Regions from separate parts of the Hwanghaeella sp. 1Z406 genome, predicted to be linked through region 3. Evidence: predicted binding sites of a transcription regulator. Region 3 holds the regulator's gene; each other region holds the start of a gene.

Region 1 (7,240 bases), on a different contig from region 3:
GTGGTTTCCTGATGCGGTGACAGGTCATCGACAATCATCACTTCGAAATAGGGACGATTGCGCGCACGCTCTTCAGCGGTATCGGACCGCTCGTCATTGTCTTCATCATCTTCGGTGGGTATGACATGGATGTGGCGGCTGCGATAGCTGTCGGACATCAAGGCCCGCGTGATACGGGCGACTGTGTGAGTAAGCGTCGTGAATTCCTGCTCTTCAAACATAGTATGCAGACGCTCGAAGGTGACCCGTCCAGGAAAGGCCCAATAGCTTTCGATGGGTTCCAATTTGTGCAGCAGGTCTTCAACAACCTTGTGCATGGGGGAGCCCGGATCGCGACGCTCTGCCACCATCAGGCGCGCAGCCGCGTTCTTCAATTTGCTCCAGCTATCATTCCGTAATTGAGAGGCGGAATAATGCGCGGTTAGATCCCCTGGCCCGCTGCGGCGAATCGCCAGTGCCTTGCCTTCTTTTGCTCCCGGTTTTCCGCCTTTTGGGGCGGCATTCTTTTTGGACTCACTCGTTAGCTTTGCGATCGGTTTGCTCCATTTATTGTATCAACGGCGTGCAGGCGCATACCGCCTGGGCCGGCAGGCTCTCCCAATGGCTCTGAAACACCCCTGTCCAAGGTTCCAGGCCGCATGTCCAAGCCTGCCCGAGACCCTCTTTGAGGCATTTCGAGGGGGCCAAGACTGTAAAGATAGGATGTGTCGGCATAGGTCGGATCATAAATCGAAAAATAGACGCTGCGGTCACGGAAACTCTTCTGCGTCTGCCCCAATCCTTTAAGGCCGGTTTCCCGCTGGCGACGCACCAGGGTAAGATCCACCTCAATCGGGATAATCTCTTCCTGCCCGGCGGCTTGATACAGAACGGTTCCGGACGGGTCCACGACACAAGACCGTCCACATCCCCCGGCACCCAATCCATTGATATCAAATATATAGCATTGGAACATGGCCGCCGACGCGCGGGCGATGGACAATTCCACATCACGATCAATGGTTCCGGTCAGGACAGGGTGCAGCAAAACCTCGACCCCCTGTGCTGTCAGGGTTCGTGTCGTTTCCGGAAACCAGATGTCATAACAGATCGAAACCCCAAACCGCCCAACGTCTGGAACATCGAAGATCAGAAACTCTGTCCCTGCCTCGATACCGGCCTCATATGGGCGAAAGGGAAACATCTTGCGATAGCGCCCGACAATCTCCCCCTCAGGATTAATCACGATCGCTGTATTGTAGATTTTATCGCCAACACGCTCAAAAATTGAACCTGGCAACAGCCACACACCATGGGCGCGCGCCATTTCCTGAAAGATTTCTTCTGCAGGTCCAGGCAGAGTTTGCGCATGCTCCGGCAAAGGCCCATAAGGTGCGAGTTCTGAGAACATGACCATCTGAACCCAGGGAAACCGGGCTATGGTTAGATCAAGGCGCTGTCGGATCGCTGTAACATTTTCAGCGTATGCTCCAACATGCATTTGAACTCCGGCAATCGCAAAGGGTTGCATTCGGGCGCTCTTCCGTCCGTAGTTATTATTATCTGCATAGGACACCATAGGCATCCATGCTTGTAAACAATCGGATTCTGGACAGTGACGGAACGGTTACAAAGGGGCTTGTTCAAACCACCCTATCAAACGGTTGAAAACAGACCGCCATCTTCATTCAATGTCGCCTGTTCATTTTCCAATCGCCTTGCATCGCTTAAGCTGAATTGGCGCACCGCAGGCAGTTTATCCGTTCTTTCCATAAAAACAGGGCCGCTGATCAATTGAACGCCACTTTCAGCCAGCTTGATAACCTCACGCCAACTTGTGGCATTTACTACGGTACTGACCAAGCCAAGATCCCGGGCAGTGCTTAGGGTGGATTTTGTCCAATCCAAATCTGCGTCAGAAACCGTTCCTGGCAATTCGACACCCACGATCTGAACGCCCGATGCATGAAGACGCGACAGTATGTTCTTAATCGCGCTGCGCCCTGTACCCTGCCGCATAACAACCGTAACCCCCCGAAAAAACGGGGTTAGATACTGGCAAAGCTCCATTAGGCGACTGGGGGGAATTCCCTCTGGTACGTCGCACAAATTCACGTATATGCGTTGCCGCAATGTTGGTGGCGTCATCCGCAGCACCTCAGTCAATTGCTGTCGTCCTTGCGCAGCCGACAGGGTTTCAAAATTTACATTAAAAACGACATGACTTCGCTTACCCTCCTTTAGGGAGCCTTTCAGCGCCATCAGACCAAATTCCAATATATCAATATCGAAGGAGAAAATGTCCTGGTGCGTTGCATCAAAAGGTAACGCATCATAACCGATCGACAATTCGTCCTGAAATGGCGTCTGCCGCGCAGGGACACACTGATACCCTGCAATCATATTCGTCGGTACAGACCACATAGCGACAAACAGCGGAAAACTGGGTACGTTTTCAATATCCGCCATTTCAGCGGCGAACCGCTTTCGGCTCTCCTGTCGATCCAACATGCTTTGAGAAAATGGCGGGTTCGGAATTTCATCTGTAATTTCAATGTTTAAGGGTTCATCAAGTGAAGCGCTGTTGAGCAACTTACTTGCCCCTTTTGCCAACATGTTTGCCACTTCATTCGGTTTAAGCGCGGCACTGGACTTCCATTTTTCATCTTCAGAGATGATGGTCCTGAGTGTCGTTCCTTCGAATCCGCCCTGCCCAAACAAGGTTTCATTTACCTGTTTGGCAATTCTGCTGGCTTTCAACAGGGCCATGTCCTGGTTAACACCCTGAAAGATGATAACGTAACTGCCGTCTTCGCATTTAAGATACGAATCCAGTTTTCCCGAATGGGTCCGGATCGCGCTTTCAACAAAGCTGCTGACCAATTCCCGCATTTTGGACCAACGCTTGGGACCAACCTGTTTTTCAATATCTTCAAGGCCTAGCGCAATCATTTGTCCAACTTGTATCGACTCCCTGGATGGGAGTTCATGAAGAACCTTACATAATTGTTCGACTGACTCGAGCCGCAACGCGGACATAAGAATCCATCCCTAACCTTATTGTTAACGATCCTTTTGTATTTCAATCTAATTACAATGCCCTAATAATTCGTTAATTAGAACTGCCGGGCGGTATTTGGGTACGTTTTTCTGCCTTTTGGCATATACTACTAAAAAATTTATGGTCATAAGAGTTATAGACCAGTCACTTCTGATAATATTTTGCCTTTCGAGCGCGAACCGCCAAGTCAAAAATGGTCACGCAAGATGGACATTGCGATAGGAAATTAGGCGCGTCTCAAGCGTTATTCCTGTAACAAATTAATAAAAAAGAACAATTCGCGCCAGCGTATACCCCAACTACCCCCGATCAAAAAACGGAAAATGCGCCTAAAATGTCAATAATGTTACTGAGTCTTTGTCTGCGCGACTCGCTCCGCCATAAGGCACAGAATTTCCCACATCATTGTAACCCCTGCCAGGGCCGTCGCGCCGGACGGATCAAAAGGCGGGGATACTTCAACCACATCTGCGCCCACAATATCCAGCCCGCGCAGGCCGCGCAGCATGCGTTGCGCGTCATGGGTGGAATAGCCGCCAACTTCCGGCGTTCCTGTACCCGGCGCATAAACTGGATCCATGCCATCCACATCAAAAGAGATATAGGCCGGACCGCCTCCGACAATCTCTCTGGCAAGGTCCGCAACCTTATCGGGCCCCAGATCGAAATATTCCTCAATTTCGACAACACGAATGCCCTGAGCCAGCCCCCATTCCTTATCCTCAGGACCATACAATCCACCGCGTATGCCAATTTGAATAACACGCTTGGGATCCAACAGCCCCTCTTCTATCGCCCGGCGGAAAGGCGTACCGTGGGTGTAGAGTGCTCCCCCAAAATAGCGATCCCAGGTATCGGTATGGGCGTCAAAATGCACCATACCCAGCGGGTTCTTCTTATCTGCAATGGCCCGCATGATAGGCAACGTAATCAGATGATCACCCCCTGCGGTCAACGGCAGGATGCCCTTCTCATGAATCCTGCGGAAATGCTCTTCGATCCGGGCCAGCGTATCTTCCAATTGGATCGGATTGACGGGGCTATCGCCCAGATCAGCGCAATTGGCCAATTCATACGGCATGATCCCGCTGACATGGTGGCAATTGCGCGTCATGGTGGACGCATCGCGCATCTGTCTGGGTCCATGTCTGGCCCCGGCGCGATTCGTTGTCCCCCCATCCCAGGGAACGCCAGTCAGACCAATATCAACCCCGCCGGCATCTTCTGGCGCAACATGCGGCAGGCGCATAAAGGTCGCAATTCCTGCAAATCGGGGCAGCACCATTCCGGACAGGGGTTTGTAACTAATCTCACCATCCGCCATCACAGCATTCCTTCCCAGATTTCGTAACCAACACGTCCACAGGGGACCCTTATCGGTGCACCAGACCGTTAATGATCCGACTCATTTAAGAACTGATCGCCCAGACCGGTATTATAGGCAAACCCTTCCGGCGTCAGGGTGATCGTATGCATATCCGGGCTGACAACCAAGCCCTTGCGCGCCAGAGCCACCCAGACGGCAGGATTTGAAAATCCGCTGGCGTCGCGAGCATGAACGGTAAAGGCACCGACATGCACATGATCACCATGGGCATGGGGAATTCGGGTCAGGGTCACATTTCCCGTTGCCTCATCAGATCTGGAGGAATTCGGATCGCGGGCGATAACCTGTGCCAGGACAAGGGTTCGCGCCTGAAGCTTATTTAGTTTCAAAGGGTTTGGTTTTGACGTCACGCTGTTTCCTTTCTGATGATACGCCATCCAGTACAAACGCAATACAGGCCACCACGCAACCGCCGTATAGACCTTTGCGCAACTGTTTCATGAATATGAAACGTTTTATGCACAAGTTTGCAACGCTGTACCTGTAATCAAGGGCCTGCATCAGGGGCGAAAGCCTGAGCATCCGGAGACGCGCCTTCGTTTAACCATGGTCGACAGCATCACACCGGTCCCAACCGACAGTGACAGATGCAGGGGAAGTTATGCTAGAGATTCAGTCTCTTACAAAGAAATTTGGTGAATTGCACGCTGTTGATGCCGTGAATCTGTCGATTCCAGACAAGGCGATGGTCGGAATTATTGGTCGATCCGGCGCTGGAAAATCCACCATGCTGCGCCTGATCAATCGCCTTGCCGTTCCGACATCCGGGAAAATCCGGTTTCACGGGCGCGATATTTCAAACCTTTCAGGCAAGGCCCTGCGCGACTGGCAGGCCGACTGTGCCATGATCTTCCAGCAATTCAATCTGGTGCCGCGCTTGGACGTGCTGACCAATGTCATGCTGGGCCGCCTGAACCATATTGGAACCCTGCGCAGCGTCTTCCGGCTGTTCACCGATAAGGAACGCATGGAAGGCCTGTTGGCGCTGGAACGCCTGGGGATTGAACAAACCGCCCTGCAACAGGCTGGTACTTTATCTGGCGGACAACAGCAGCGTGTCGCCATCGCCCGGGCCCTGGTGCAGAAGCCGAAACTTATTCTGGCGGACGAACCCATCGCCTCCCTGGATCCGATGAATGCGAAACTGGTCATGGATGCCCTGCAGCGCATCAATCAGGAAGACGGCATAACCGTCGTGTGCAACCTGCACACCCTGGATACCGCGCGGACCTATTGTGAGCACATCGTTGGCATGGCCCATGGCAAGATCGTCTTTTCCGGTGGGCCTGATGACCTGACCACCGCCCAGGCGCGGGAGATTTATGGCGCTGGTGAGGAATTCAACGAGGCTGCCACATCGACATCGATTTCGCATGAGCGCGAAGTCTTAAAAACACCCGATACCGAACAGGATGACCTGATCGCATCGGGGAAGGTCGTCAACCTGTGAGGACAAGGTAGGCGAGCTTAATCAAAACCGAGGTGATGGAATACCGATCACCTGGTCCTGCAAGTGCCCTTTACCAGACGTTAAACTTACCACAGCAAGAAAGAGAGATATCATGCAGATCAAATCCATCGCGGCCGCCGTTGCCACCGCCGCCATTATGAGCATTTCCAGCGCCGCCAGCGCACAGGAAATCACAGAGTTTCGCATCGGCATTCTGGGCGGTGAAAACGCCAATGACCGTTTGAAGTCTCATGAATGCCTGAAAGACCGAACCGAAGCATTGCTGGGTGTTGAAACCAAAATCTTCGCCCCGGCTGATTACAGCGGCGTGATCGAAGGCCTGATCGGTGGCAACCTGGATATGGCCTGGCTTGGAGCCTCTGCTTATGCGGCAGTTTACATGGCAGACCCGGAAGCGGTTGAGCCGGTTCTGGTGAAAATCAACACAGACGGGTCTTACGGCTACTATTCTGTCGGCTTTGCCCGCGTTGATTCAGGCATCAAATCGCTGGATGATATGAAGGGCAAAGTTTTTGCCTTCGGTGATCCGAACTCCACCTCTGGCTATCTGATCCCTTCCGTTGAAATTCCTGAAGGCGGCTATTCCATGAAATCCGGCGATTACTTCTCGGAAGTGAAATTCGTTGGTGGTCATGAACAAACCATCGTTGCCGTTGCCAATGGCGATGTTGATGCCGGTGTGACCTGGGCAGACGGCCTGGGCAACTGGGAGGAAGGGTACAATTCCGGCGCACTGCGCAAGGCAACCGATGCCGGTCTGGTCGACATGACCGAAATCCAGGAAATCTGGCGCTCTAAAGTTATCCCGGAAGGCCCGATCGTTCTGCGCAAGGCCCTGCCAGAGCGCGTGAAACTGCAAATGACCGGTCTGATGGCCAGCCTGGAATCGATGGACCCGGAATGCGCCTACAGCGTTATGGCCGGTGAAGTCAAAGGCATCGCCCCAATCGGTCACGACGCCTATATCAGCGTGATCGAAGCCCGTAAGGCTTCCATGAAGAACTAATCAGCGGATTGGTTTTGTGCGGCGCCGATGCCATTAAACGCATCGGCGCCGCAGTCCGTTTACTGTGGAGCTTCGATAAAATGAACACCCCCCTGACCATCGGCCAGTTACAAAGCCATTTCAATGGCATGGAACAAAGACGGCGGCTCTATACAGCCGTGTTTCTTGGCGCATCGCTGATCGTCTTCTTTGGGGGCTTTTCTATTGCGGAAGACCTGAATTCCGGCGGTTTCTGGCAGGGACTTGCCAAATTCTTCGATTTCCCGTCCCAAATCATTCAAGACACTTTTGCTGCCGATGACTGGCTTATCACCGTCCTTGAATATTCGCCCGCCA
Region 2 (7,240 bases), on a different contig from region 3:
CGGTGTTCGCCAGAAACCCAACGCATAGCGACCGGCACCGTTTGGATAAGAAACCCCTGTTGGCAGGCCTTTATCTCCCTGTGTATCCAAGGCATCGGTAACCATATCGCGCGACAGGCCTGTCAGGGTTTTGCCCCCCGTACTGTGTCGCAGAACCAGGATCAAGCGCACCAATTCACCCGTCGTAGGGTATAAACCGTTCCCCAAATCGGGAACCCGATGTTCGGCCGTATCCCCAACAGTCATCTGCATTTGCAGCCGCGCAATCCCGATTGCCTTGAACAATCGATCCTGCAATATCCAGCGCAAGGAGGCCCCCGCCCCATCCTTTAACTTGACCAGTCGATCCAGCGCCAAAGACAGGACAAAACTGTCCGATGTCCGAAACCGGAATACTGTGCCCGGTGCCCAGGGGTAATATGGGAATTGCTTCGCCACCGCCAGTTTCTCATCAACCGTTCGTGCCGCGCGGATTGCCTGGGCAGAGGGATCAGAATCCGCCGCAACGAAATTCACTGTCCGTTCCGGAGCAATTTCGCCAAGCCCACTGGCCATATTGATCATATCCAGTATTCGAGTACGCCGCCATTGCGGGTGATTGGCTAATTCAGGCACCAAATCCCCGATCGTCATCACCAGAATATCATGGCCTATACGATGGGCCAGATGGGATACCGCCACAAACGCCAGAAAACTGGGCGTCATGCTGGATATGCCGTGACGCATTTGACGGCAGAAGGGATACAATCCATGCCGCGTATTACAGCCAGACAGATAAACTGTTTCATCCACGATCAATCCGCTGACCGAAACCGCACCTTTCGATCCCAACGGGCCGTTGAAACCGGAAACAGCATCAACCCCAAAGCGTGCCGCCAGATCTGCCCAATCCTTATATTGGGGCGCACTGGACATCCGATCCTCATAGGCGGCGATTCTACTTTGCGCGCCCTCCACTTTGCCTGGGATAAATTCCGTCGACAGGGTCCCCCATATATCCGCTTCACGCTCCGCAGCGGTTTCCTGAGAAAATTGCAGAACCATATTGGAAACAGGCTTTCCATTGCCATACAGAAAACTGGCCAACCCATTGCGCACAGCGCCAAATTTGCTGTCGACAATACTGACTGGCAACAATGCCCTGGACTGACCGCGATCCCCCGGCTCAGTCCATATTCTCCCAACACCAAATAACAGCGTAAACCGCCGCCGCTGATCGATGACAACAGTTTCGGGCGCGGGAACGGGAACGATGCGATCTCCATGGGTGATGAGACCCAGCGTCTTTTCCGGCAGCGTCAGCTGCGACTCTCCCAATGCGCCGATGACATTAATCAGAAGGGCGCTTTGCCGCAGGGTCAACTGACCCTGAAGCGCTTCTCCTTTCCCTATTGATCGACTCCCAGGGAGAAAATTTCTCAAGGTCATAGGGGATTTGAGCGCTTCAGGTAAAAAGAACACGTCCGGTCCCAAGGCGCGACGCGTGTCATCCCAAGAAAATTTTGACAATTTAGCATCAGAATCGAGGTCCCTGGCCGGGGAACCATAATGTTTCTGGATGCCGGTCTCTTCCGCCATGCTGCAGCGCATGAAAAATGGTAAAAAAACCGTGCTAATCAGCAGGGACGACAAAGTCAGTGAGCAAAATTTAAGCATTACAAAAATCCTCTACCACTGTGATTTTCCGCCGCAGCCTGCACATTCGCAACAAAGGATTTTTGATTAAATCGCCAGAAATCGGGAGAAATCAGAGAGAATTTCCGACCAGGCTATTTTTAGGGCGGAAAATTGCCTAATATTTGTGCGTTGCAACACGATAAGAACGCTTGATTTCGAATGTGTTATCTGTCAATTATTGCACTGCAACATGATCCGCCTAATCATGTTGTGACGTGAACACTGCAGTTTGTGCTTTAGCACTGTAAACCTGCGCTGTTACGTCCGTATTGGGCGTTTCCTCCCTAAACTTGGGCCGCGTTTCGACGCGGTCCTTTTTTTTGCAGGCATAACGCATCGCATGAGCAGCAATTTCTGAGGGAGGGGGAGCTATACCGCCCAGACCATCACCCGGTTGTGGCGTAAACCACCCAATGGCCCGCTTCTGTCAGACATGCTGTTTCACGACCGGAAACCGTATTACCGTCGACATTCACCTGTGCATCATATTCGCGACATATACGACCCTGCGCATTCAGGAAGGTACGCATGGGGGTGATGCTGCCATGGGTGCCGGTGGATTTGTTCTGCCACGTCGCCGTTTCCCCGGCGGGAGCCTGTGTCAGGCTTTGATATGCCGTCTGCTGCATGGAGGTCCTGTCATACCGGGTCAGGTTATCCGACAGCAGTTTCCCGCCATAGGCACCCGCAGCCCCTAATCCCAGTGCCCATAACAGCCGGGTATCATCATTGCCAAAATACTCATACCCGATCAAACCGCCCACAACCGCGCCGGCAACAGCACCGATTGCCAGTTTATCGTCCCGGGATAATTCTTCCTGTCCGGTCGTACACGCGACCTGAGAAAATAGAAGACTGCCAGACAGCACCAAGGCGCACAGCCGTTTCGCTATCGGTCGCTTACTGGGATGTGGCGTTAGAGTGGATGCAAAAGCCGGGACAATTGCCCCGCAGGTCGGATGGTTCTTCATTCCGTTTCTCCTGGCAAAAAGGCGGAAAATCCTTCTGGGCCGCCCCTGTTCACCATCTGACCTACCAGAATTTGCAACGAAATGCCACTGTAATTAAGATTTTAAGACTTCCCGTAGACTGGCTGCTCTACCACGGGGGGCGCAATGGCGGTAGACGTTGGCACCAGAACACGGGAAAGATCGGGTACCAGAATGCGCAACGGACGACTGCCCAGTGCAATTTCCATTGGCGCCTGACCGATCAGATCACCATCAGACTGAATGGGTTCCCCAACCGGGCCATCAATACGCACCCGCCGCGCCCGCAACAGCGTCGCATCCGGCAGTTTAGCGACACGATTGGTCAACAGGGCAAATCCATATCGAACCAACGCCCATCGACTGGTACCCTTCAACAGCACGACACTGATGCTGTCATCACCCAGCCTGGTATCAGGGGATATCACGAATGGCCCCGCATAGTGACTGGCATGGGTCACAATCGCCAGTCCCGCCTGATGGGTGTGGCCGTCAACGGTAACCGTGATCGTGGTTTCGGCGTTACGTACAATTTCCCGAACCGCCGCCATCACATAAGCCATTTTGCCAATAATGCGTTTCAGCTTGCTGTTTACTTCCGCGACCACGCGCGCGTCGGGACCTGCGCTGACCATCAACAGGAAGCCACGCGCGCCCGCCAGAGCTGGATAAATCTCAGCAACGCGCCCCTGTGACGGCATTTCTGCGGCGCGCTTCAACTTCAATCCCAGGCCTAGTTCAAAGGCAAAGACATTTGCAGTTCCCAGAGGAGCAATGGCCATCGGGATCGGGCGCCCGATCAAACCATTGGCGACCTCATTAATTGTGCCATCCCCGCCTGCGGCCACGACAACATCAACTGTGGCAACATCAAGTTCCGCTGCAATATTCGTCGCATGACCGGGCCCTTCGGTACGGCGCAAGACGACATCATGACCGCGCGCGCGCAAATGCTTCAAGAAACCACGAAGACGACCGCGCTGACGAAACCCTGCAACAGGATTATAAATAACCGCCACCCGCCTGCGAATCGGGTCCGCAACTTCCTTTTTATTTACCACTGATAAGGTTCTCCATTACGACGAAACAAGGGAAATAGAGTGTCTTAGATGTAATTTCTATTTCTTTTTTGTTAAACTTAGGTGAAAGAAAATAAGAATTACCATAATTACTTATTTTCTTCACACTACACCCGTATTCCCTGCGGATCGAAAGATTTAAAGGCGGATACGGATATGCACGGGTTTCGCGGCGTCAGTCGTTATCGCACAGTATGGATCTCTGACACCCATTTGGGAACCAGGGGATGCAAGGCGGAATTCCTTCTGGATTTTCTGCAACATACGGAGTGTGAAACACTTTACCTGGTTGGCGACATTATCGATGGATGGCGCCTGAAGAAATCCTGGTATTGGACCGCAACACAAAATGACGTTGTACAAGAAGTTCTGAGGAAAGCCCGCAAGGGCTGTCAGGTAATCTATGTTCCTGGCAATCATGATGAAGTGCTGCGCGACTACACCAACCTGTTTTTTGGGGGCGTGTTGGTCAAGGATGAAGCAATCCACAAAGGTGCCGATGGACGCAGCTATCTGATCATCCATGGGGACAAGTTCGATTCCGTTGTGAAATACGCCAAGTGGTTGGCCTATCTGGGGGATTGGGCCTATACGATCCTGCTGTCGACCAATCATTACTTCAACCAGGTGCGACGTTGGTTAAACCTGCCCTATTGGTCGCTGTCTGCATTCTTGAAGCAAAAGGTCAAGAACGCCGTCGAATTCATCAGTAAATTCGAAGAAGCCGTCGCGCATGAGGCCAAACAACGCGGCGTGGATGGTGTGATCTGTGGTCACATCCATCATGCCGAAATGCGCGAAATCAATGGAATATTGTACTGCAATGATGGCGATTGGGTCGAAAGCTGTACTGCCCTGGTGGAACATGCCAATGGCCGCATGGAAATCATCCAATGGACGGACAACACAGCACATGTCCCGGTCCTGCAGGACCATAGAATGACTGCGAAGGCACCTGTATGAACGCCGTGACATCAAAGAATATCAGCGTGACAACGGCGCAACCCGATATCTCCGCCGTGCCGGGCCAGCGGCTGGTTATTGTCAGCGATGCCTGGTTGCCACAAATCAATGGCGTGGTGCGCACATTGGATCGCACCCGACAGGAAATGGAAAAGCTGGGGCTTGAAGTGCATGTCATCGGCCCGGATCGTTTTCGGACCATCCCATGCCCGACCTATCCAGAAATCCGGCTGGCGATGAATGCCTTATGGGCCCTGCCGAAAATGCTGAAGGACCTGATGCCGGCTGCCATCCACATCGCAACCGAAGGTCCGCTGGGATCTGCGGCAAGACGCTTTTGCAAAAAGCACAAGCATCCCTTTTCCACCAGCTTTCATACCCGCTTTCCAGAATATATTCATGCCCGATGCGGCCTGCCGGTTTCCATCACCTATGCCTGGATGCGGAAATTTCATGGCGACGCATCGGTGACCATGGTCACCACGCCGACCATGCGCACCGACCTGGACAGTCGGAATTTCAAAAACCTGGAAATCTGGTCCCGGGGCGTTGATCTGGAGCTGTTCCGTCCGCGCCCGAAAGACATTCTGGATTTCCCCCGCCCAATTTTCATGAATATCGGCCGGGTTGCGGTGGAGAAGAATATTGGGGCCTTTCTGGAATTGGGTCTGCCCGGCACCAAGGTCGTCGTTGGTGGCGGCCCCCAACTGGAAGAACTGAAGGCCGCGTATCCTGACGTTAAGTTTCTGGGGCCCAAGACGGGCGAAGACCTAGCGCGCCACTATGCCGCCGCCGATGTTTTCGTCTTTCCCAGCCGAACGGATACATTTGGGTTGGTTCTGCTGGAAGCCCTGGCGTCCGGGGTGCCGGTCGCGGCCCTGCCAGTGCCAGGCCCCATCGATGTGATTGGTGACAACAGTTGTGGTGTTCTGGATGAAGACCTGCAACGCGCCGCCATGCGGGCCCTGGAAATTGATCCTGCCCTGTGCCGTCGTCATGCGGAAAAGTTCAGCTGGGAAGCATGCTCCCTGCAATTTTTGCAAAACCTAACGGCAAATCAAAAGCCAAAACCTGACCAATCATCCTAAGCCATTTTGCTTATTTGGTCGCCAGCAACTGAATCCCGGATTTACCAAAAGACCAGGTTCGCTTGTGCATCACATCCGAAAAGCCAACGCGCTTTAAGAAGGGAACAATATTTTCCCGCGTGAAGTACAGTTTATGATCGGGTGCACCCAAAAACCGGGTCACAGCACCATCAGGCGTCAGATATTCTTCCAAATCCGGCGTTGTTAGATACAGTACCCCGCCCTTGCGCAACAATTGAAACAGGCGTGCAGCAAAATCGAACGGGTCGATCGTGTGCTCGATGACTTCAGAACAATAAATTGCATCGAACTCCCCGGGCCCTGAATACGCCTCCAGTGATGTGCAATGGAACGGAATTTCTGGAAACAGTTCAGCGGATTGACGGGCAAGATTCTTGCTGATTTCAATGCCTTCCGGCAGAAGCCCGATTTCTTTCGCCATGGCACAGAACAGACCGACATTGCTGCCGACGTCCAGTACCCGACTTCCACCCGTCATGTGGCGTTTCAACCATTTAGCACGGGATTTGGATCGGCGGGCTTTGCTTTTCCACTTCGGCGTCATAACACGCATATAGTCGCCGCCAATTTCGTCCTGGATGTCATCAATTTCATCCACGGACGGCATATGCTGCAGGCAGACAAAACCGCTGTCGGGGAACCGTATCCAAGTCACTGTGCCCCCATCCGGATCAGATTGGACACAAAACTCCTCGATACGATCCGATCCGGAAATCGGACAGGTAAGCGTCACTGTTTGAGAGGTCATGGGCGATCAACTATGTAGACAAAAAGAATAACGATGGCGCAAATATTCGCGCCGATTATAAAAAGACCATCCAGCGATCCCGCCTTAATCGGCACCCAAAAAACCGCCACCAGGATCGGCAAAAGGCAAACGCTGATCGCCAGGAGTATTTTAGGAATGTTCATTCCGACTTAAGCCTGTTCCAGCATAAAATTCGACCCTATCCATTGGGTAGCACCGCATCCGCAACACCCGGCATAAACCCAGCACCAAAGCATTCCTGATGCATTGCCTTGCGTATACCGCACTATCCCCAGCCTGTCCACGTCCGCCTGATGATTTGCCACCGCTTCATTAGGATGGGTTACCGGCGTGACGCCCCGTGCGACCCATGCTATAGGGCGGATATCGTGAAAACCTTAAACCAGCGAACCGGGATCAACGGTGGCACAGAACGACTCCCAGACACAAAAAACAGGTAGATTTCGGTTTGATCCGGTCACCAAGAAACTGACCTGGCGCCTTTGGCGTGACTATATGTCCGAACATCTGCGCATGATCATCCTGGCGACCTTCTGGATGTTGTTGGTGGCTGTGGCCAGTGCCGCCCTGGCAAAGCTGATTGAACCCGCCTTGAACGAGGCCTTTATCAATCAAAGCGAAGTCTGGATCTGGTATTCTGCGCTTGGCTTTTTT
Region 3 (7,240 bases):
GTCCGCCCGCGCCTTTACCTTGACCGCGCCGCGTCTGGTGTGAACGGCGACCATATCACCAGGTTTCACGCCATGCTTCGCCAGCCATCTGGGATGCAGATGGGCGACGGCTTCCGGCTCAAGAATATCCAGCACCGTGGCGCGTCTTGTCATCGCACCCGTATGCCAATGTTCCAGCAAGCGTCCGGTGGTCAGCACCATCGGATAGTCCGCATCCGGCAATTCTGATGGTGGCACCAGATCGGTTGGGGTCAATTTCACGCGACCATTCGCTGTGGGGAAGGATTCTGCGAAAATAATCTCGTGTCCGGGTGTCGTTTCATCGTCACAGGGATAGGTGACCGCCCCTTCATTTTCCAACCGGTCCCAGGTAATGCCGTTAAAGGACTGCATAATCCGTCCCATTTCCGCAAAGACCTCTTTCGGATGGCTGTAGTTCCAGTTCAGCCCCAATCCCTGGGCAATGGCCTGAATCAATTCCCAGTCCTGACGCGCGTCCCCCGGCGGAGTCAGCGCGGGCCGGCCGATTTGAACTTGTCGATTGGTATTGGTGAAGGTACCCCATTTTTCAGCCAGGGCAGAGGCGGGGAAAATCACATCCGCATGATAACAGGTTTCGGTCAGGAAGATGTCCTGCACGACCAGATGGTCCAATTCCGCCAGGGCCTGACGGGCATGACGGGTATCAGGGTCCGACATGGCCGGATTTTCGCCCATGATATACATGCCGTTAATGCTGCCAGCCAGAATCGCGTCGACGATTTCAACCACGGTCAGGCCGCGATTGGGGTCCAGGCTCTGGCCCCAGAATTTTTCGTACATTTCCCGAATTTCGGGGTTTTCGACAGATTTATAGTCGGGGAATACCATGGGAATCAGGCCGGCATCGGACGCGCCTTGAACATTATTCTGACCGCGCAGCGGGTGCAGCCCGGTACCGGGCCGACCGATCTGGCCGGTAATGGCAGCCAGGGTGATCAGGCAGCGGGCATTGTCGGTACCGTGCACATGCTGGGAAACACCCATCCCCCAGAAAATGATCGATTTTTCCGACCGCGCATAGACGCGCGCAACCTCCCGAATGGTTTCAGCATCAATGCCACAAATCGGCGCCATTTCTTCTGGCGAGAACGGCCGCACATTCTCTTTCACGGCCTGATAGTTTTCCACCCGCGCCTGAATGAACTGCTCGTCCACCAGATTTTCGTAGATGATGGTATGGATCATCGCATTCAACAGCGGCACATCGCGGCCTGGCGTGAATTGCAGATGCTTCCAGGCGTGGCGCGCCAAATCCTGACCCCGTGGGTCCAGTACAATCATTTTGGCACCGCGCTTTACCGCTTGCTTCAAAAATGTCGCCGCAACGGGGTGATTCTGGGCAGGACGTGCGCCAATCACGATCATGCAATCGGCATCTTTCGCGGCGGTAAAGGGTGCCGTCACAGCGCCGGAATTCACCCCTTCCATCAGGGCCGCGACAGAGGATGCATGACACAGACGGGTGCAGTGATCGACATTGTTGGTTTCAAACCCGGTCCGCACCAACTTCTGGAACAGATAGGCTTCTTCATTCGATCCTTTTGCAGAGCCAAATCCGGCCAGGGCGTCACCGCCCTTGTCATCGCGGATCTTACGTAGGCCCGAAACCGCGACTTCGATGGCTTCTTCCCAGGTGGCTTCCCGGAAATGCGTCAGCGGATTCATTGGATCGACTTCGATATCCCAACGCTTTTCCGCATCCTTTCTGCGGATCAAGGGCTTGGTCAGGCGTCCGGCATGGCTGGAATAATCCATCCCAAACCGCCCCTTGACGCACAGGCGCTGTTCATTGGCTGGCCCATTCTTGCCGCGTACTTCAACGATTTTATTGTCTTTAACATGGATTTCCGTCTGACAGCCGACGCCACAGAAGGGGCAGACAGAGTCTACAATCGAGTCCGCTGCACCGACATAGACCTGACTTTCATCGACCTTAGTGGCGGGCATCAACGCCCCGGTCGGGCAGGCCTGAACACATTCACCACAGGCGACACAGGTCGATTGGCCCATCGGATCATCAAAATCAAACACGATCTTGGCCCCGTGCCCGCGATAGGCCATGCCGATCACATCATTGATCTGAACTTCCCGACAGGCGCGAACACACAGATTGCAATGGATACAGGCATCAAGATTGACCCGCATTGCCGCATGACTGGCATCCGTTTCAGGCGTCGCGCGCTGAGGAAAACGGGATGTTTCGACATCCATTTTGTCGATCCATGTCCAGAACTTGCTGTCTGTTTCATGGGCGACTTCCCGCGCGGGCTGGTCAGCCAATAACAGTTCAAACACCATATCCCGGGACGCCTTGGCGCGATCAGAGGCGGATTTAACGACCATGCCTTCACTGGGCGTGCGGATACAGGAGGCCGCCAGGGTCCGTTCGCCCTCAATCTCCACCATACAAGCACGACAATTGCCATCAGCACGATAGCCAGGTTCCGGCTGCCAGCACAGATGCGGAATTGTTGTGCCTTCACGTTTGGCGACCTGCCAAATGCTTTCGCCAGGAAACGCGGTCACATCGCGTCCATCAAGAGAAAAGGTGATGGTTTTCAAGGCTGTGTCGGGCATCGCAAATCCTTTTACCCTCTGTATCACAGAGGACAGGCTGGTTCCAGGGTCGGGAGGCACAATGCCTTATACCGCCCTGGAATTATAGCCAATTTGCGCCGTTCAGCGAGAAAAGAGCGTCAAGTTGTCAGCTTTGCAGTTCCAAAGCATAGCCGGCGGACCGCACGGTGCGGATCACATCGGTCTCCCCACCTTCATTCAGGGCCTTGCGCAGGCGACGGATATGCACATCCACAGTGCGCAATTCGACATAGACATCACGACCCCAAACCGCGTCCAGCAGTTGTTCACGGCTGAAGACCCGGCCTGGATGTTCCATGAAATGACGCAGCAGGCGGTACTCCGTCGGGCCCAGCTTGATTTCGCGGCCATTGCGATGAACGCGGTGGGCTGCCAGATCCATCTGAACATCCGCAGCGTTCAATGCCTCATCCGACAAGGCCGGGCGAGAACGGCGCAGCAAGGCATGCACCCGGGCCGTCAATTCCGCGGGGGAGAACGGCTTGGTGACATAATCATCCGCACCAGAATCCAGGCCGCGCACGGTATCGGCTTCCTCGCCCCGCGCCGTCAACAAAATGATCGGCAGGGTTTTGGTGGCCGGACGGCGACGTAGCTGGCGGCATACTTCAATGCCGGACAATTGCGGCAGCATCCAGTCCAACAGCACGATATCGGGTGGATTTTCCTCAATCGCGACCAGGGCCTCTTCGCCATCGGAAACGGCATCGACTTCAAAACCCTGATATTCCAAATTATAGCGCAGCAGCGTCACCACTGCGGTTTCGTCTTCGACAATCAATACTTTGGGCTTCATGCCCCCCATTGATTTCACCGAGACTTGATCGCGCACATCAGACATTGCCCGTAGGCCCGTCGTTATCGTCTTCATCGTCGTCATCTGAGTCATCCTCTGGCTGCATGACTTCATAGTTAGAGGCATCCGCCTTCGGGCGGCGATCGCCCAGGGACACACCTTCCACCTGGAAATGGATGATTTCAGCGATATTGGTCGCGTGATCGCCAATTCGCTCCAGATTCTTTGCGATAAACAGCAAGTGGGTGCAGGGCGTGATATGCCGGGGGTCTTCCATCATATAGGTCAGCAATTCACGAAACAGGCTGGTGTATAGGGCATCAACCTCTTCATCGGCCTCCCACACTTCAATGGCTTTGGCCGTGTCGCCTTGCAGATGGGCGTCCATCACGTCTTTCAGCATGGCTTGAACCGGGCGACCGATGCGCAGCACGCCCCGCAACAAAGGCTCTGCCGGAAGCTGGTTCAGCGCCATGGCACGTTTGGCGATGTTCTTTGCGTAATCGCCGATCCGTTCAATATCCGAAGACGTGCGCAGGGTGGATACGACATAGCGCAGATCATTGGCCATCGGCTGGCGCAGGGCCAACATCCGCACGACCAGACTTTCGATCTCGTGCTCCAGCGCGTCAATTTCCTTATCCCCGTCCTTCACGGCCATCGCCAGCTTATTGTCGCGTTTTTCAATCGCGATCAGGGCGTTGGCCAACTGACTTTCCGCAAGTCCACCCATCCGGGCCAACAGCTTGGTCAGTTTTTTAAATTCATTGTCATATTCTGCATGAATATGACCTTCGGAGACATTCGACATGATACATCACTCTTTCTATCAGGTGCCGGGCGAGCCCCGCAGGAGACCCAGTATATCAGGATTCGGAAAAAATCAGCCAAACCGTCCGGTGATATAACCTTGCGTCCGCTCTTCCTTGGGATTGGTGAAAATCTGTTCTGTTTCACCATATTCCACAAGATTCCCCAAATGGAAGAACGCTGTCTTTTGTGACACGCGTGCCGCCTGCTGCATGGAATGGGTCACAATGGCGATGGTGTAGTTTTCGCGCAATTCGTGAATCAGATCCTCGATCTTTGCAGTCGCAATCGGATCCAGCGCCGAACAGGGTTCATCCATCAGAATGACTTCCGGGGCGACGGCGATTGCACGGGCAATACACAGACGCTGCTGCTGACCACCAGAAAGTCCGGTGCCCGGCTGGTTCAGGCGATCCTTTGCCTCACTCCAAAGACCTGCCTTCTGCAACGAGGTTTCAACAATCTCGTCCAGTTCCGACTTGTTGCGAGTCAGGCCATGAATGCGCGGCCCATAAGCCACGTTCTCATAGATCGACTTGGGGAAAGGATTGGGCTTCTGGAACACCATGCCGACGCGGGCGCGAAGATGCACGACATCAACATCCCGATCATAGATATCCTTGCCATCCATGATGATCTCACCATGGACGCGACAAATATCGACGACATCGTTCATCCGGTTCAGGCAGCGCAGGAAAGTCGACTTACCGCAACCGGACGGGCCGATCAGGGCAGTTACTTCGTTTTCCATGATGTCGATATCAACATCAAACAGCGCCTGCTTTTCACCATAGAAAACGGTGACCTTGCGGCCCTTCATTTTCGCATTGCCCGTGCCTGTGCTGGGGGATGCCGAGACGGTCACCTTGCTTGAATCCTTGGCATGGTCGAAGGCTGTTGGTTCAATTGATTCTGAAGACATGGATCCTACCACTTACGTTGGAAGCGTTGACGAAGAACGACGGCGATTAGGTTCATAACGACCAGAAACCCGATCAGAACCAGAATGGCTGCCGATGTGCGGGCAACAAACCCCCGCTCAGGGCTGTCTGCCCAGATAAATATCTGTGTTGGAAGCGCTGTTGCCGAGTCCATTATTCCACCCGGCGCAGAGGTAATGAAGGCGTTCATGCCAATCAGCAGCAATGGCGCGGTTTCGCCCAAGGCCTGGGCCAGACCGATAATCGTCCCGGTCAGGATACCTGGCATGGCTAAAGGCAAAACATGATGCATGACCACTTGCTGGTGCGAGGCGCCAATCCCAAAACCGCCTTCACGGATCGAGGGAGGCACCGCCTTCAGCGCCGCCCGCGTGGTAATAATGATCGTAGGCAGTGTCATTAGCGACAAAACCATCCCACCGACCAGAGGCGCAGAGCGCGGCAGACCAAAGAACTGAAGGAATACCGCAAGACCCAACAAACCGAATACGACAGATGGTACGGCAGCAAGATTGTTGATGTTCACTTCAATCAGATCAGTCCAGCGGTTTTTCGGGGCAAACTCCTCCAGATAGACCGCTGCTGCAATCCCAACCGGGAAACTGATCAGGAAACAAACCAGCAGGGCATAGAAGGACCCTACAATCGCACCGGACAACCCAGCCAATTCGGGAAAGCGGCTGTCGGCAGAAAACAGCAGGGTCCAGTTGAATGGCTTGGAGACTTGCCCGTTATCTACCAGTTGATCCCACCACACGATTTGCTTGTTGGAGACCTTGCGCTGATCTTCTGGCACATCACGGGGGATAACACCCTTATAGAATTGGTCAAAGGCATCTGACACCGGGACCGTGATTGAAACAGTCTGACCGATCAAGCTGGGATCTTCGACAACCCTGTCTCGCAACGTGAATTGCGCCCCGTTTGAAGGAATATCCCCCAATTGACGCTGATCCCGGGGATTCGTTACTTCTGGAAACAGGCTGTAAAGACCCGAGCGAACGATACCCCGGAAATTACTGCCGAAGATGTCATCTTCCTTAACAAGATTAGGATCAATTTTCACATCAAATGTCAGATGCGTCTGAGTAAAAGCCGAAGCCCCCGTGTAAAGCAGTGAACTGAATAAGATTCCCAGCAAAAGAACAGCGGTTCCAATGGCTGACAGGCCATAAATTTGAAGCCGGATATTCTTCGACTTGCGCCGCTGGATATTCTTCTTTGCCTGATCCTCAGGCAATGGTTGGACGGTCGTCACGGACATAATGTCGCTCCTGATCAATCGTATTTTTCACGGTATTTTTGAACGATCCGCAGCGCCACCACATTCAGGCACAGGGTCGCGACGAACAGCACAAGGCCCAGCGCAAAGGCTGCTAGTGTCTTCGGGCTGTCAAATTCGGTATCGCCGATCAACAGAGTGACAATCTGCACCGTTACGGTCGTCACTGCCTCGAAAGGATTGACGGTCAGCGACGCAATCAGGCCTGCCGCCATCACAACGATCATCGTTTCACCAATGGCGCGACTGACCGCCAGCAAAATACCCCCGACAATCCCAGGCAACGCGGCCGGGATCAATACGGCGGTAATTGTTTCCGCCTTTGTGGCGCCCAGTCCATAGGAGCCCTCGCGCATGCTTTGAGGCACCGCACGCAAGGCATCATCAGACAAGGAGGATACGAACGGGATAATCATGACACCCATGACCGCACCGGCAGCCAAGGCGCTGTTGGGTGCGATATCCATGCCCAACATGGCCCCGAACTGACGCATTGCCGGGGCGACCGTCAGCACCGCAAAGAAGCCATAAACAACCGTCGGAATACCCGCCAGAATTTCCAGGATCGGCTTAACCACATCCCGAAATTTCGGAGAGGCATATTCCGCCATATAGATCGCACTTAAAAGACCGACCGGTACAGCCACGACCATTGCCAGGGCAGAAATCAGGATCGTTCCGACAAAAACGGGCACTGCACCAAATGCACCGGCACCGGCAACCTGGTCTTCTCGCATGGCGATCTGCGGTTCCCAGCTTAACCCGAAGAAA

The links. The regulator PhoB, encoded in region 3, activates phosphate uptake and scavenging genes when phosphate is short. The targets are predictions, from matches to a motif close to TNTCATAAAACTGTCA.
Region 1: phnC (phosphonate ABC transporter ATP-binding protein) is a predicted target of PhoB. The motif match lies at 4,863-4,878, and genes of this name have one in related genera.
Region 2: ACOSDR_RS08270 (diacylglycerol/lipid kinase family protein) is a predicted target of PhoB. The motif match lies at 3,788-3,803, and genes of this name have one in related genera.

What each region holds. Positions count from the first base shown of each region.
Region 1 covers NZ_JBLZHU010000008.1:147,545-154,784, forward strand. The annotation lists gene ACOSDR_RS15935 (aminotransferase class I/II-fold pyridoxal phosphate-dependent enzyme) at 1-374, opposite strand, end outside; gene ACOSDR_RS15940 (carbon-nitrogen hydrolase family protein) at 521-1,510, opposite strand; gene ACOSDR_RS15945 (hypothetical protein) at 1,636-2,748, opposite strand; gene speB (agmatinase) at 3,387-4,364, opposite strand; gene ACOSDR_RS15955 (hypothetical protein) at 4,433-4,777, opposite strand; gene phnC (phosphonate ABC transporter ATP-binding protein) at 5,029-5,877, shown strand; gene phnD (phosphonate ABC transporter substrate-binding protein) at 5,990-6,904, shown strand; gene phnE (phosphonate ABC transporter, permease protein PhnE) at 6,985-7,240, shown strand, end outside.
Region 2 covers NZ_JBLZHU010000003.1:185,322-192,561, forward strand. The annotation lists gene ACOSDR_RS08260 (hypothetical protein) at 1-1,362, opposite strand, end outside; gene ACOSDR_RS08265 (RT0821/Lpp0805 family surface protein) at 2,064-2,648, opposite strand; gene ACOSDR_RS08270 (diacylglycerol/lipid kinase family protein) at 2,750-3,727, opposite strand; gene ACOSDR_RS08275 (UDP-2,3-diacylglucosamine diphosphatase) at 3,902-4,708, shown strand; gene ACOSDR_RS08280 (glycosyltransferase family 4 protein) at 4,705-5,796, shown strand; gene ACOSDR_RS08285 (class I SAM-dependent methyltransferase) at 5,807-6,565, opposite strand; gene ACOSDR_RS08290 (ABC transporter ATP-binding protein) at 6,989-7,240, shown strand, end outside.
Region 3 covers NZ_JBLZHU010000002.1:282,490-289,729, reverse strand. The annotation lists gene fdhF (formate dehydrogenase subunit alpha) at 1-2,619, opposite strand, end outside; gene phoB (phosphate regulon transcriptional regulator PhoB) at 2,747-3,436, opposite strand; gene phoU (phosphate signaling complex protein PhoU) at 3,474-4,247, opposite strand; gene pstB (phosphate ABC transporter ATP-binding protein PstB) at 4,320-5,066, opposite strand; gene pstA (phosphate ABC transporter permease PstA) at 5,174-6,451, opposite strand; gene pstC (phosphate ABC transporter permease subunit PstC) at 6,466-7,240, opposite strand, start outside.